DNA from 3 places in the Janthinobacterium darwini genome. Region 1 is predicted to be linked to each of the others. Evidence: predicted binding sites of a transcription regulator. Region 1 holds the regulator's gene; each other region holds the start of a gene.

What was found. The regulator FNR, encoded in region 1, switches genes on or off when oxygen is low (the NO sensors DNR and NnrR bind a similar motif). The targets are predictions, from matches to a motif close to TTGATNNNNATCAA.
Region 2: the regulator FNR is predicted to act here: its motif matches at 1,157-1,170, upstream of ACQ4WZ_RS16755 (KamA family radical SAM protein).
Region 3: the regulator FNR is predicted to act here: its motif matches at 2,031-2,044, upstream of ACQ4WZ_RS16975 (universal stress protein).

Annotation. Positions count from the first base shown of each region.
Region 1 is NZ_JBNYXX010000004.1:348,940-352,216, reverse strand. It holds gene ccoG (cytochrome c oxidase accessory protein CcoG) at 1-950, shown strand, start outside; gene ACQ4WZ_RS22865 (FixH family protein) at 1,005-1,529, shown strand; gene fnr (fumarate/nitrate reduction transcriptional regulator Fnr) at 1,533-2,291, opposite strand; gene ACQ4WZ_RS22855 (response regulator) at 2,531-3,277, shown strand, end outside.
Region 2 is NZ_JBNYXX010000002.1:291,602-294,878, reverse strand. It holds gene ACQ4WZ_RS16765 (methyl-accepting chemotaxis protein) at 1-500, opposite strand, end outside; gene ACQ4WZ_RS16760 (cache domain-containing protein) at 569-1,027, opposite strand; gene ACQ4WZ_RS16755 (KamA family radical SAM protein) at 1,304-2,668, shown strand; gene ACQ4WZ_RS16750 (MFS transporter) at 2,671-3,277, shown strand, end outside.
Region 3 is NZ_JBNYXX010000002.1:339,892-343,168, reverse strand. It holds gene ACQ4WZ_RS16980 (NADP-dependent malic enzyme) at 1-973, shown strand, start outside; gene ACQ4WZ_RS16975 (universal stress protein) at 1,030-1,866, opposite strand; gene ACQ4WZ_RS16970 (hypothetical protein) at 2,176-2,676, opposite strand; gene ACQ4WZ_RS16965 (M56 family metallopeptidase) at 2,740-3,277, opposite strand, start outside.

The sequences.
Region 1 (3,277 bases):
CCAAGCACCTGGCATGGGGCGCCATCGCCCTGTGGACGGGCTTTACCTTTGTCGGCTATTTCACGCCGATCAAGGAACTGGCGCGCGAGGTGACCACCCTCAATTTCGGTCCCTGGGAATGGTTCTGGGTCTTGTTCTACAGCCTGGCAACCTACGGCAACGCAGGCTGGCTGCGCGAGCAGGTGTGCAAATACATGTGCCCCTACGCGCGCTTCCAGAGCGCCATGTTCGACCAGGACACCCTGATCATCACTTACGATGCCAAGCGCGGCGAACCGCGTGGCGCCATCAGCAAGAAGGCCGGCAACAACGACAAGCTGGGCGACTGCATCGACTGCACCCTGTGCGTACAAGTGTGTCCGACCGGCATCGATATCCGCAACGGCCTGCAGTATGAATGCATCGGCTGCGCCGCCTGCGTCGACGCCTGCAACAGCGTGATGGACAAGGTCGACCGGCCGCGGGGACTGGTACGCTACAGTACCGACCATGCGATGGAAAACAACTTCAGTTCGAAGCAGATCCGCCAGCGCGCCATGCGCCCGCGCGTGCTGATCTACACTTCCATCCTGGCCCTGATCATCATCGCCGTGTGTACTTCGCTGGCCCTGCGCACGCCCCTGAAAATGGACGTGATCCGCGACCGCGGTTCGATGGGACGCGAAGTGGAAGACGGCATGATCGAAAACGTTTACCGCTTGCAGATCATGAACACCTCGGAGCAAACCCAGCATTTTAAAATCAGCGCTTCCGGCTTGCCGGGCCTGACCTTGCTGACGCGCGAAGAAGTGACCTTGCAGCCGACGGAAACGCTGGGCTGGCCGATCCGCCTGCGCGTGCCGCACGGCGTGGGCGAGAAGGGCTCGAACAAGATTGCGATCGAATTGCACTCGCTGGACGACCCATCGTTGCATGTGCGTGAAAGCGCGGTATTCATCGTACCGCGCTAATGTAGGAAGGCCAGTCCCCGGATGGGGATTGGCCGATTAAACAGGAGAAATATCATGTCCGACAGTCTCAAGCTGCAAGCCCCCGTTGCCCCGTGGTACAAGCATCGCTGGCCATGGCTGCTGATGATCGGTCCCGGCCTGTCCGTGGTCGTCGGCAGCTTCATGGGCTATATCGCGTTTACGCAGCCTGATGCGCTGGTGGTGGGCGATTACTACAAGCAGGGAAAGGCGATCAACCAGGACTTGCGGCGCGATACTGTCGCCAGCGACCTGGCGATGGATACCAGCCTGTCGTATGACGTGGCGTCAGCGCGCCTCAGTGGTTCCGTGCACAGCTTCGGCAAGGCTTACCAGGGTCCGCTGCAGCTGCATCTGGCGCATGCGACCTTGCCGGAAAAAGATATCAAGCTGCTGGTGCAGCCCGATGCGGCCGGCAACTTCTCGGTAGCGCTGCCGATGCTCGAGCGCAGCCGCTGGCAAGTGCTGGTGGAAAACGACAAACGCGAGTGGCGCCTGTCCGGCATCTGGACCTGGCCGCTGCAGCGCAGCATCGCGCTGCACGCGGATGAAGAGCTGTAAGACTTACTTGCAGACGTCCGTACCGGCCGTAATGGCCTTCAACTTGGCCGGCTGCAAGATCTCGATCTCGCGGTTGGAGACGCGCAGCCAGCCTTCCTTCTTGAATTTGGACAATAAGCGGCTGACGCTTTCGATGGTCAGGCCCAGGTAGTTGCCGATTTCCTCGCGCGACATGCGCAGCTGGAAATTGCTGCCCGAATAGCCGCGCGCCTCATAGCGCGAGGCCAGGTTGACGATGAAGGCGGCAAAGCGCTGCGTCGCCTGCATATTGCCCAGCAACAGCATGACGCTTTGCTCGCGCGTGATTTCCTGGCTCATCATCCGGTGGAAATGGCGCAGCAGGGTAGGCATACTGCCCAGCAATTGTTCCAGGCTGGAAAACGGGATTTCACACACTTCGCTATCTTCCAGCGCTACCGCATTACAGTGGTGGCGGTCGGCGCTGATGGCGTCCATGCCCAGCAGTTCTCCTGCCATCTGGAAGCCCGTCACCTGCTCTTCGCCACCCGGATTGATCTGGTACGTCTTGAAGTGCCCCAGGCGGATCGCGTACAGGTTCTGGAACGAGTCGCCGATGCGGAACAGCGAGGCGCCGCGCACGATCTTGCGGCGGCGGCCGATGATCTGATCCAGCCTGTCCATGTCGCCCACATCGAGGCCCATCGGCAGGCACAATTGATGCATGCTGCAGGTCGAGCATCGCGCACGCAACGCTTCCACGGTCACTGTGGGCAAGGTGGGAGTGAGGAGCGCTTCAGTCATGTCGGTACCTTTTAGAAAATGCAATACCGAGTTTACTGCATACACGGTTGCCGTGTGCCAATTTCACCCCAATTGCGCTGAATAAACGACGTTCTGACTTTAATTATATGGCAACATCGTCAAAAGCCCTTGCAGCGAGGGCAATTTGCGCGGCACCGCTTGCCAAGTTGATGTATTGATAGGAAAATTCCTGACAGCATTATCTGCCGCCTGTGCCGCCCGGTACTGAAAAGGAAATCATGAAGCCTCTCGGCATCAAAGCAAAAGTCGCCTTGGCCACCAGCCTGACCTCGATCGCCATGATCGCACTGGTCACCATGATCCAGTTGCAGCACATGCGCGCTGACTTCACGCGAGTACTGCTGAGCCAGCAATCTGCCCTGATCACCCGCACCGCCGCCGAGCTCGACGACAAGCTGGGCATGCTGCTGCAAATCGTCACCCTGACGGCCAGGCAGCAGCCGCCGGAATTGATCGCCCAACCCGCCAAGCTGCGCGAATACTATTCGCGCCGCTCGATGCTGGTGCTGTTCGACGACGTGCTGGTGCTCGATGCGCAAGGCGCCATCGTGGCCGACATGCCGCTGGTCACGGGCCGCGCCGGCATCAATGTTGCCGAGCGCGAGTATTTCCAGACCGTCCTGCGCACACGCCAGCCCATGATCACCGAGCCGATGCTGGGCAAATCGAGCGGCATGCCCATCGTGCAGATGGTGGCGCCCGTGCTCACCGCCGATGGCCAGGTGGCCGGTGTGGTGATCGGCGTGCTGCGCCTGTACAAGGACAACCTGCTGGGGCGCCTGCGCTCGGAAAAGATCGGCAAGAGCGGCTATTACTTCATTCTCACGCGCGGCGCCGTGCCGCGCTACGTGCTGCACCCCGATACCAGCCGTTTGCTGCAGCCGCGCCAGCCGAACGCCAACCTGACGACCACCCAGATGCTGAAGGACGATGGCGAAGGCAGCATGGTCAGCACCAACAGCCGC
Region 2 (3,277 bases), on a different contig from region 1:
GACAGCTGCGCCAACTGCGTATTGAACTGGCCGAATTGCGTTTCCGCCTTGAGCATGGAATTGGTGGCGATCGACTGATCCATCTGCGCCATTTCCATGGTTTCCAGTACAGCCTTGCGATAGCCGGCCAGGGCCGTGATGGCGGCATCGACCAGGGTGCGCTCGGCGCCCGTGGCCATGGCGCGCAGCGAGGCCAGCTGGGTGCCGATGGCCGCGTGGCGCGCCTTGATCTGTTGTTCCAGCGCGTCGATGCGGGCTTTGGCGAAGCTGCCATTCGTCCATGACAGCAACTGGTACATATTGCCGTGCACCTGCTTGGCCTCGCCTAGTATGTCGGCGGCCGCCTTCAAATGCGTGATGCGCACGCGCACCATGTTTTCCAGCGATGTATTTTGCCGCACCATGCCATACCAGGCACCGGTCGAGCTGAGTATCAGCAGCAGCAAGACCAGGGCGGGCGCCAGCAATAATTTTGGTCCGATGCGTAATGTATTGAGCATGCTTGACTCCTGGCGATGGCTGTTCCAAGCGCTGGCGGCGCACGGCGTTCGTGCGCGCAACCCCGGTTCTATTTCTTGTAGATGCCCGCTTCCAGCACCACATCGTTGACGCGCAGGATATATGTGGTCTTTGGCTCGATCTTGCCGCTGACGGGGTTCTTGTACTGGTAGTCGACCCAGCCCTTGCCCTGCTTTTGCGCCAGTTCGATGATTTCACGGCGATATTTTTTCCCATTCGCGTCAGGCACGTCCGTCAAATCCTTGCCCACGATGGAAGCATTGATGGGGTGGGCGAGCACGATGCCCGTCTTGATGTCGCGCATGTCCACATACAGCGAGCCTTGCACGAAGTCGGGGTCTTTCGCCGTGATTTTCTTCATCATCTCTTCTTTGCCATGCGCCTTCATGAAGGCGGCGCCCCGTTCGGCCATGGCGATGGCGTCTTTTTCCGTTGCTTCGACTGCGGCATTGACGCTGCCGCCGGCAAATGCCAGGCACAGCAGGCTACCCGTGAATAAGCGTTTCATGACAGCTCCTTGTGATGTCGAGGGATGTGTTGCCAAGCCGTAATTTACGTCGTCGAGGGCCCCATCAAATTGCGATGGAACAAACTAAAGAGTTGCTTGTAGGCAGCGAGCCAGGTATCGGCATGCTTGTTGATATGTGGCAATTTGGTTCTGTATGGCAAGAATTATCATGACTTTCACAGCATGCCGAGCAGGCGTTGCCTGAGGGGGCTGCAATTGACCGATATAGGGCCAATTTCATGAAAGTTATCGCTATTTATAGGCAAGGAGACTATCGTGTCCGCACTCATTACCGAGCCGTTTCCACCCAAGTTCAAGCCGTACACGCGGCAAACCATACATCAGGCGCGGCAGTGGAAATGGCTGCCGGAAGAGCAGCGTGTCGCCGTGCAAGTGGTCTCGCACGTCTTGCCGTTTCGCACCAATGCCTATGTGCTCGACCAGCTGATCGACTGGAACAATATTCCTGATGATCCCATCTACCGCCTCGTTTTCCCCCACCGCGACATGCTGCCACCCGAGCAGTACGCCCACTTGCGCGATCTGGTGCTGGTGCAGCGTGACAAGGCCGCCATCGATGCCTATGTGCATGGTATCCGCCTGGGCATGAATCCCCATCCGGCCGGGCAGATGACGCATAACGTGCCGAAAATCAACGATGCACCCGTGCGCGGCCTGCAGCATAAATATGCGCAAACGGTGCTGTTTTTCCCCAGCGCGGGCCAGACGTGCCACGCGTATTGCACCTTCTGCTTCCGCTGGCCCCAGTTCGTCGGCATGGACGACATGAAGTTCGATGCGCGCGAATCGCATGAGCTGGCCGCCTACCTGAAACTGCATCCGGAAGTGACGGATGTGCTGATCACGGGCGGCGACCCGATGATCATGAATACGCGCCAACTGGCAGCCTACCTGGAGCCGCTGCTGGAGCCGGGCCTGGAGCACATCCAGAACATCCGCATCGGCACCAAGGCAGTGGCGTATTGGCCGCAGCGCTTTGTCTCCGACCGCGATGCGGACGATTTGCTGCGCCTGTTCGAGCGCATCGTCAAGGCGGGCAAGAACCTGGCCGTGATGGGCCATTACAGCCATGCCGTGGAATTGCGCCAGGACATCGCGCAACAAGCGGTGAAACGCATCGTCTCCACGGGCGCCACCTTGCGCATGCAGGGGCCGCTGATCCGCCACATCAATGAAGACCCGGCTAGCTGGGCGGAGCTGTGGCAGACGGGCACGCGCCTGGGAGCGATTCCGTATTACATGTTTGTCGAACGGGACACGGGGCCGCGCGGCTATTTCGAGTTGCCCTTGGCGAAGGCGCATGAAATTTTCCAGGCCGCTTACCAGATGGTGTCGGGCCTGTCGCGCACGGTGCGCGGCCCGTCCATGAGTGCCTTTCACGGCAAGGTCGTCATCGATGGCATCGTCAGCATCAACGGCGAAAAACTGTTTGCCCTGCAATTCTTGCAGGCGCGCAATCCGGATTGGGTGCGCCGGCCGTTTTATGCCAAGTTCGATGCGGAAGCGACGTGGATGGACGATTTAAAGCCCGCGTTCGGCCACGCCAGGTTTTTCTTTGAAACGGATGAGCCTATGCCGCAGTTGCCGCATAAAATCATCCGCCTGGCACAGGCCGCCTGAGCATGCACGGCGCCGACGCGTCTTCCCGTTCCGGCGTGGCCGTGTTTTGTCTGGTATTCCTGCCGTTTGCGCTCGGTCATTACCTGTCGTGCCTGCTGCGCGGCGTCAATGCCGTTCTGACGGCGGAATTGCTGGCCTCTGTCGCCCTGACGCCAGCGCAACTGGGCCTGCTGACCAGCGCCTTTTTTCTCGCCTTTGCGCTGGTGCAACTGCCGATCGGCATGGCGCTCGACCGTTACGGCCCCCGCACGGTGCAACTGTGGCTGCTGGCGCTGGCGGCCCTGGGCGTGTGGCTGTTCAGCCGGGGCCACAGCTTTGCCGAGCTGATTTTGGCACGGGCTGTTATGGGGGCGGGCCTGGGCGGCTGTTTCATGGCCGCCGTGAAAGCGATCTCATGCGCCATCGCGCCATCTCGCCTGCCTTCCGTGCACGGCTACCTGATCGCCGTAGGCGGCCTGGGCGCGGCCACGGCCACCATGCCCGTCAAGCTGGCCTTGCATTACACGGACTGGCGCGGCGTATTCCTGGGCCTGGCGCTGGCGGCGCTGGCCATCGGCGTGCTGATCCGCCTGCTGTCGCCGGCCATGCCCGGCCGCGCCCCCACGCACA
Region 3 (3,277 bases), on a different contig from region 1:
CACTCCGGCCGAACTCAAACGCATCGTCTACGCCGAAGGCGAAGAAGAGCGCGTGCTGCGCGCCGTGCAAGTGGTGGTCGATGAAAAACTGGCGCGTCCTATCCTGGTCGGCCGTCCACCCGTGCTTGAAGCGCGCATCCAGAAGTTCGGCCTGCGCCTCAAGCAAGGCGTCGACTTCGACGTCATCAACCCGGACTTCGACGAGCGCTATCGCGATTACTGGAACACGTATTACGCCATGACCAGCCGCAAGGGCGTCACCGAGGAATACGCGAAGCTGGAAATGCGTCGCCGCCATACCCTGATCGGCTCGATGATGATCCACAAGGGCGATGCTGACGGCATGATCTGCGGCACCTTCGGCACTACCCAGCTGCACCTGAAATACATCGACCAGGTGCTGGGCAAGCGCGCCGGCAGCAATGTCTACGCGGCGATGAACGTACTGATCATGCCGGAGCGCCAACTGGTGATGGTCGACACGCACGTCAACGAAAACCCGGATGCCGAGCAGCTGGCCGAGATCACCATCATGGCCGCCGAAGAGATGACCCGTTTTGGCCTGTCGCCGCGCGCGGCCCTGCTGTCGCATTCGAACTTCGGTTCCAGCGACAGTGCCTCGGCGCAAAAGATGCGCGCCGCGCTGGCCATCATCAAGGAACGCGCGCCGGACCTGGAAATCGACGGCGAAATGCACGGCGATACGGCCCTGGACAGCAAGCTGCGTCAAAAAATCATGCCAAACTCGGCACTGAAGAACGACGCCAACCTGCTGGTCATGCCGAACATCGAATCGGCCAACATCGCTTACAACCTGGTGAAGACGGCAGCCGGCAACGGCATCGCCGTGGGCCCGATCCTGCTCGGCTGCGCCAAGCCCGTGCACATCCTGACGCCATCGGCCACCGTGCGCCGCATCGTCAACATGACGGCACTCTGTGTCGTTGATGCCGTAGCACAACGCAAGGTCTGATCATTAGCACTTCCTGAAAGCCGCGCCATCCGCCAGGGTGGCGCGGCTTTTTTACGTCAGTGCGCCATCAGCACGGGCAAGGTCATCTGGCGCAGCACCGTTTCCGTCACGCCGCCCAATAAAATTTCGCGGAAGCGCGCGTGGCCGTAACCGCCCATCACCAGCAGCTTGGCATGCACTTCGGCGGCCATGGCCAGCAGCGCCGCGCCGATGTCGCCCGTGGCGACGGCCGGGCGCACTTCCACGGGCACGCCATGGCGGCTCAGGTAGGCGGCGATGTCGGCGCCCGGATGGCGGGCCGGCTGCGCATGGCCGGCCGGCGGGTGCAGCAGGGCCAGCACTACCAGGCGCGCCGCGCGCAAGAGGGGCAGGGCGTGGCCGATGGCGCGCGTCGCTTCCATGCTGCCATCCCAGGCCACCACCACGGTGTTGTTTGGCGCTGCAAACTGGCCGCTGCGCGGCACGATCAGCACGGGGCGGGCCGCGTTGAGCATCACGTAGGGCACCAGGTCGCTCATGGCGCCGGGCAATGCCTCGCTGTCGTCATGCTGGCTCAGTACTGTCAAGTCGCTGTAACGGGCGCTGACGGCCATGCCGCCATCTTCATCGTCTTCGATCAGGCGCCTTTCCAGCGAGACGGCGCCGGCCTGGCGCGCCAGCGTCTCAAACTGGTCGAGTGCCCGTTCCGCCTGGCCGTGCAGTGCTGAAATCTGCGCCGCCACGGCGCCACCGCGCATGCCGCGATTGTTTTCCAGGGTAAAGCGCGACATGCCCGTCATCGCCGCGCCGATCAGGTGCGCCTGGTGCGCGTGCGCCAGCTGCGCCGCGATGGCGATGCGCTGCGGCGCATGACGCGACAGGTCGGCGTGGACCAGGATGGATTTGTAAGCCATGTTGTCACTCGGTAGTCAGGATGGCAACAAGGCTAGAACGGCAACACGGGCAAGTCCAGCATTGCCGTGCCGGATGGCGTTTTTCTTATGCGGGACTTGATATGGGTCAAAAAGAGACAGACCATGGTCATTTGCAATCCCATCGCGACAAAATGCCGACCTACTTGATATGCATCAATATGCTCGCGGCGCAGCCAGCGATAATGGTCGTGAACTCCTTGCCCTTCCAGTGGTCTGCATCGGCGTCGGCAGCATCGTGTCGGCACTTCTTTGTGTGACGCAACAACGCTGGCCGTGGCGGGAGTTCACTTAATTGTAGGGCTGCAAGTCCAGCCACACGGCATACGACAGGCGCTTGCCATTCCACAGCCCGCCGCCGCGAATGACGGCATCGCACGAGGTCAGCTGGCCCACCAGGTCCTGGCGGCCCAGATTGCGGCGCAGGCGCAGGGCGTCGTTGTGCGACAGGTAACCCACCAGCTGGCCATCGATGAAGACGGCGATGGCCTTGTCCTGGAACGGATTGGCATCGTCGCAGACGAGCAGGGCCAGGCATTTTTCTTCCGCGTTGCCAGGGCCGTGCTCGCCGGCCAGTTTGGCGATGGCGGGCTGGTACATCGATTCGTTTTCCACTTCCGACGCAAAGCGCCCCTCGTCGTTCCAGTGATGTGCAGGGGCACCGGGAGGAATCGCCGGCACGTACTGGCGCACCGAGACGAGCGGCTTGTGCAGCGGTTTCACGGGTGTGCGGCCGCTGAAGACGTAATACAGCAGGGCGATGACGATGACGATGGCAAGCAGGTAAAGCATGGTATCTCTCTGATTTCTAAGGTGGGAACCGGGGCGCGGGCGGGCTGCGCGGCGTTGCCGCTACTATAGCAAGTTCGTCGCCTGCTTCCGGGTAAATCTGGCCATCAGATGGCGGCGCCGGCGCAGTGCGCGCGGGGCGTTCAGTACGATAGGCGAGGCGCCCGTCAGCCCCGAATAATACTGGCCGTGCTGGCGCAGGACGATGGCATAGTCGCGCAGCGCGTGGCCGTGCGCCAGCATGCGTGCGTCGCAATCGACTTCGATGGCAAAGCGCAGCCGGTGCAACTGCCACCACAGGGGCAGGTTCCACGGCATGAGCACGAGCAATGCGTAGGCCAAGGCCAGCAGCTGCGGGTCGCGCGCGGCCAGCCGGCATTGCGCGTGCGCCAGCAGCAGCGCCTGCTGCCGGGGTGGAATCAGTTGCAGCCAGACGGGCATCACGATGCGGGGCCGCAGCAGCCCCGCCACGCAGGGGCCGATGCCGCCGCTCAGGAAGACGGGTGTACCCAGCAGACTGGTCTTTTGCCAGCGGCGCTGGTGCGACAGCAGCCAGGCGCTGCGCAGCGCCAACAGCAGTAGCATGCCCACCGACAAGACAAAC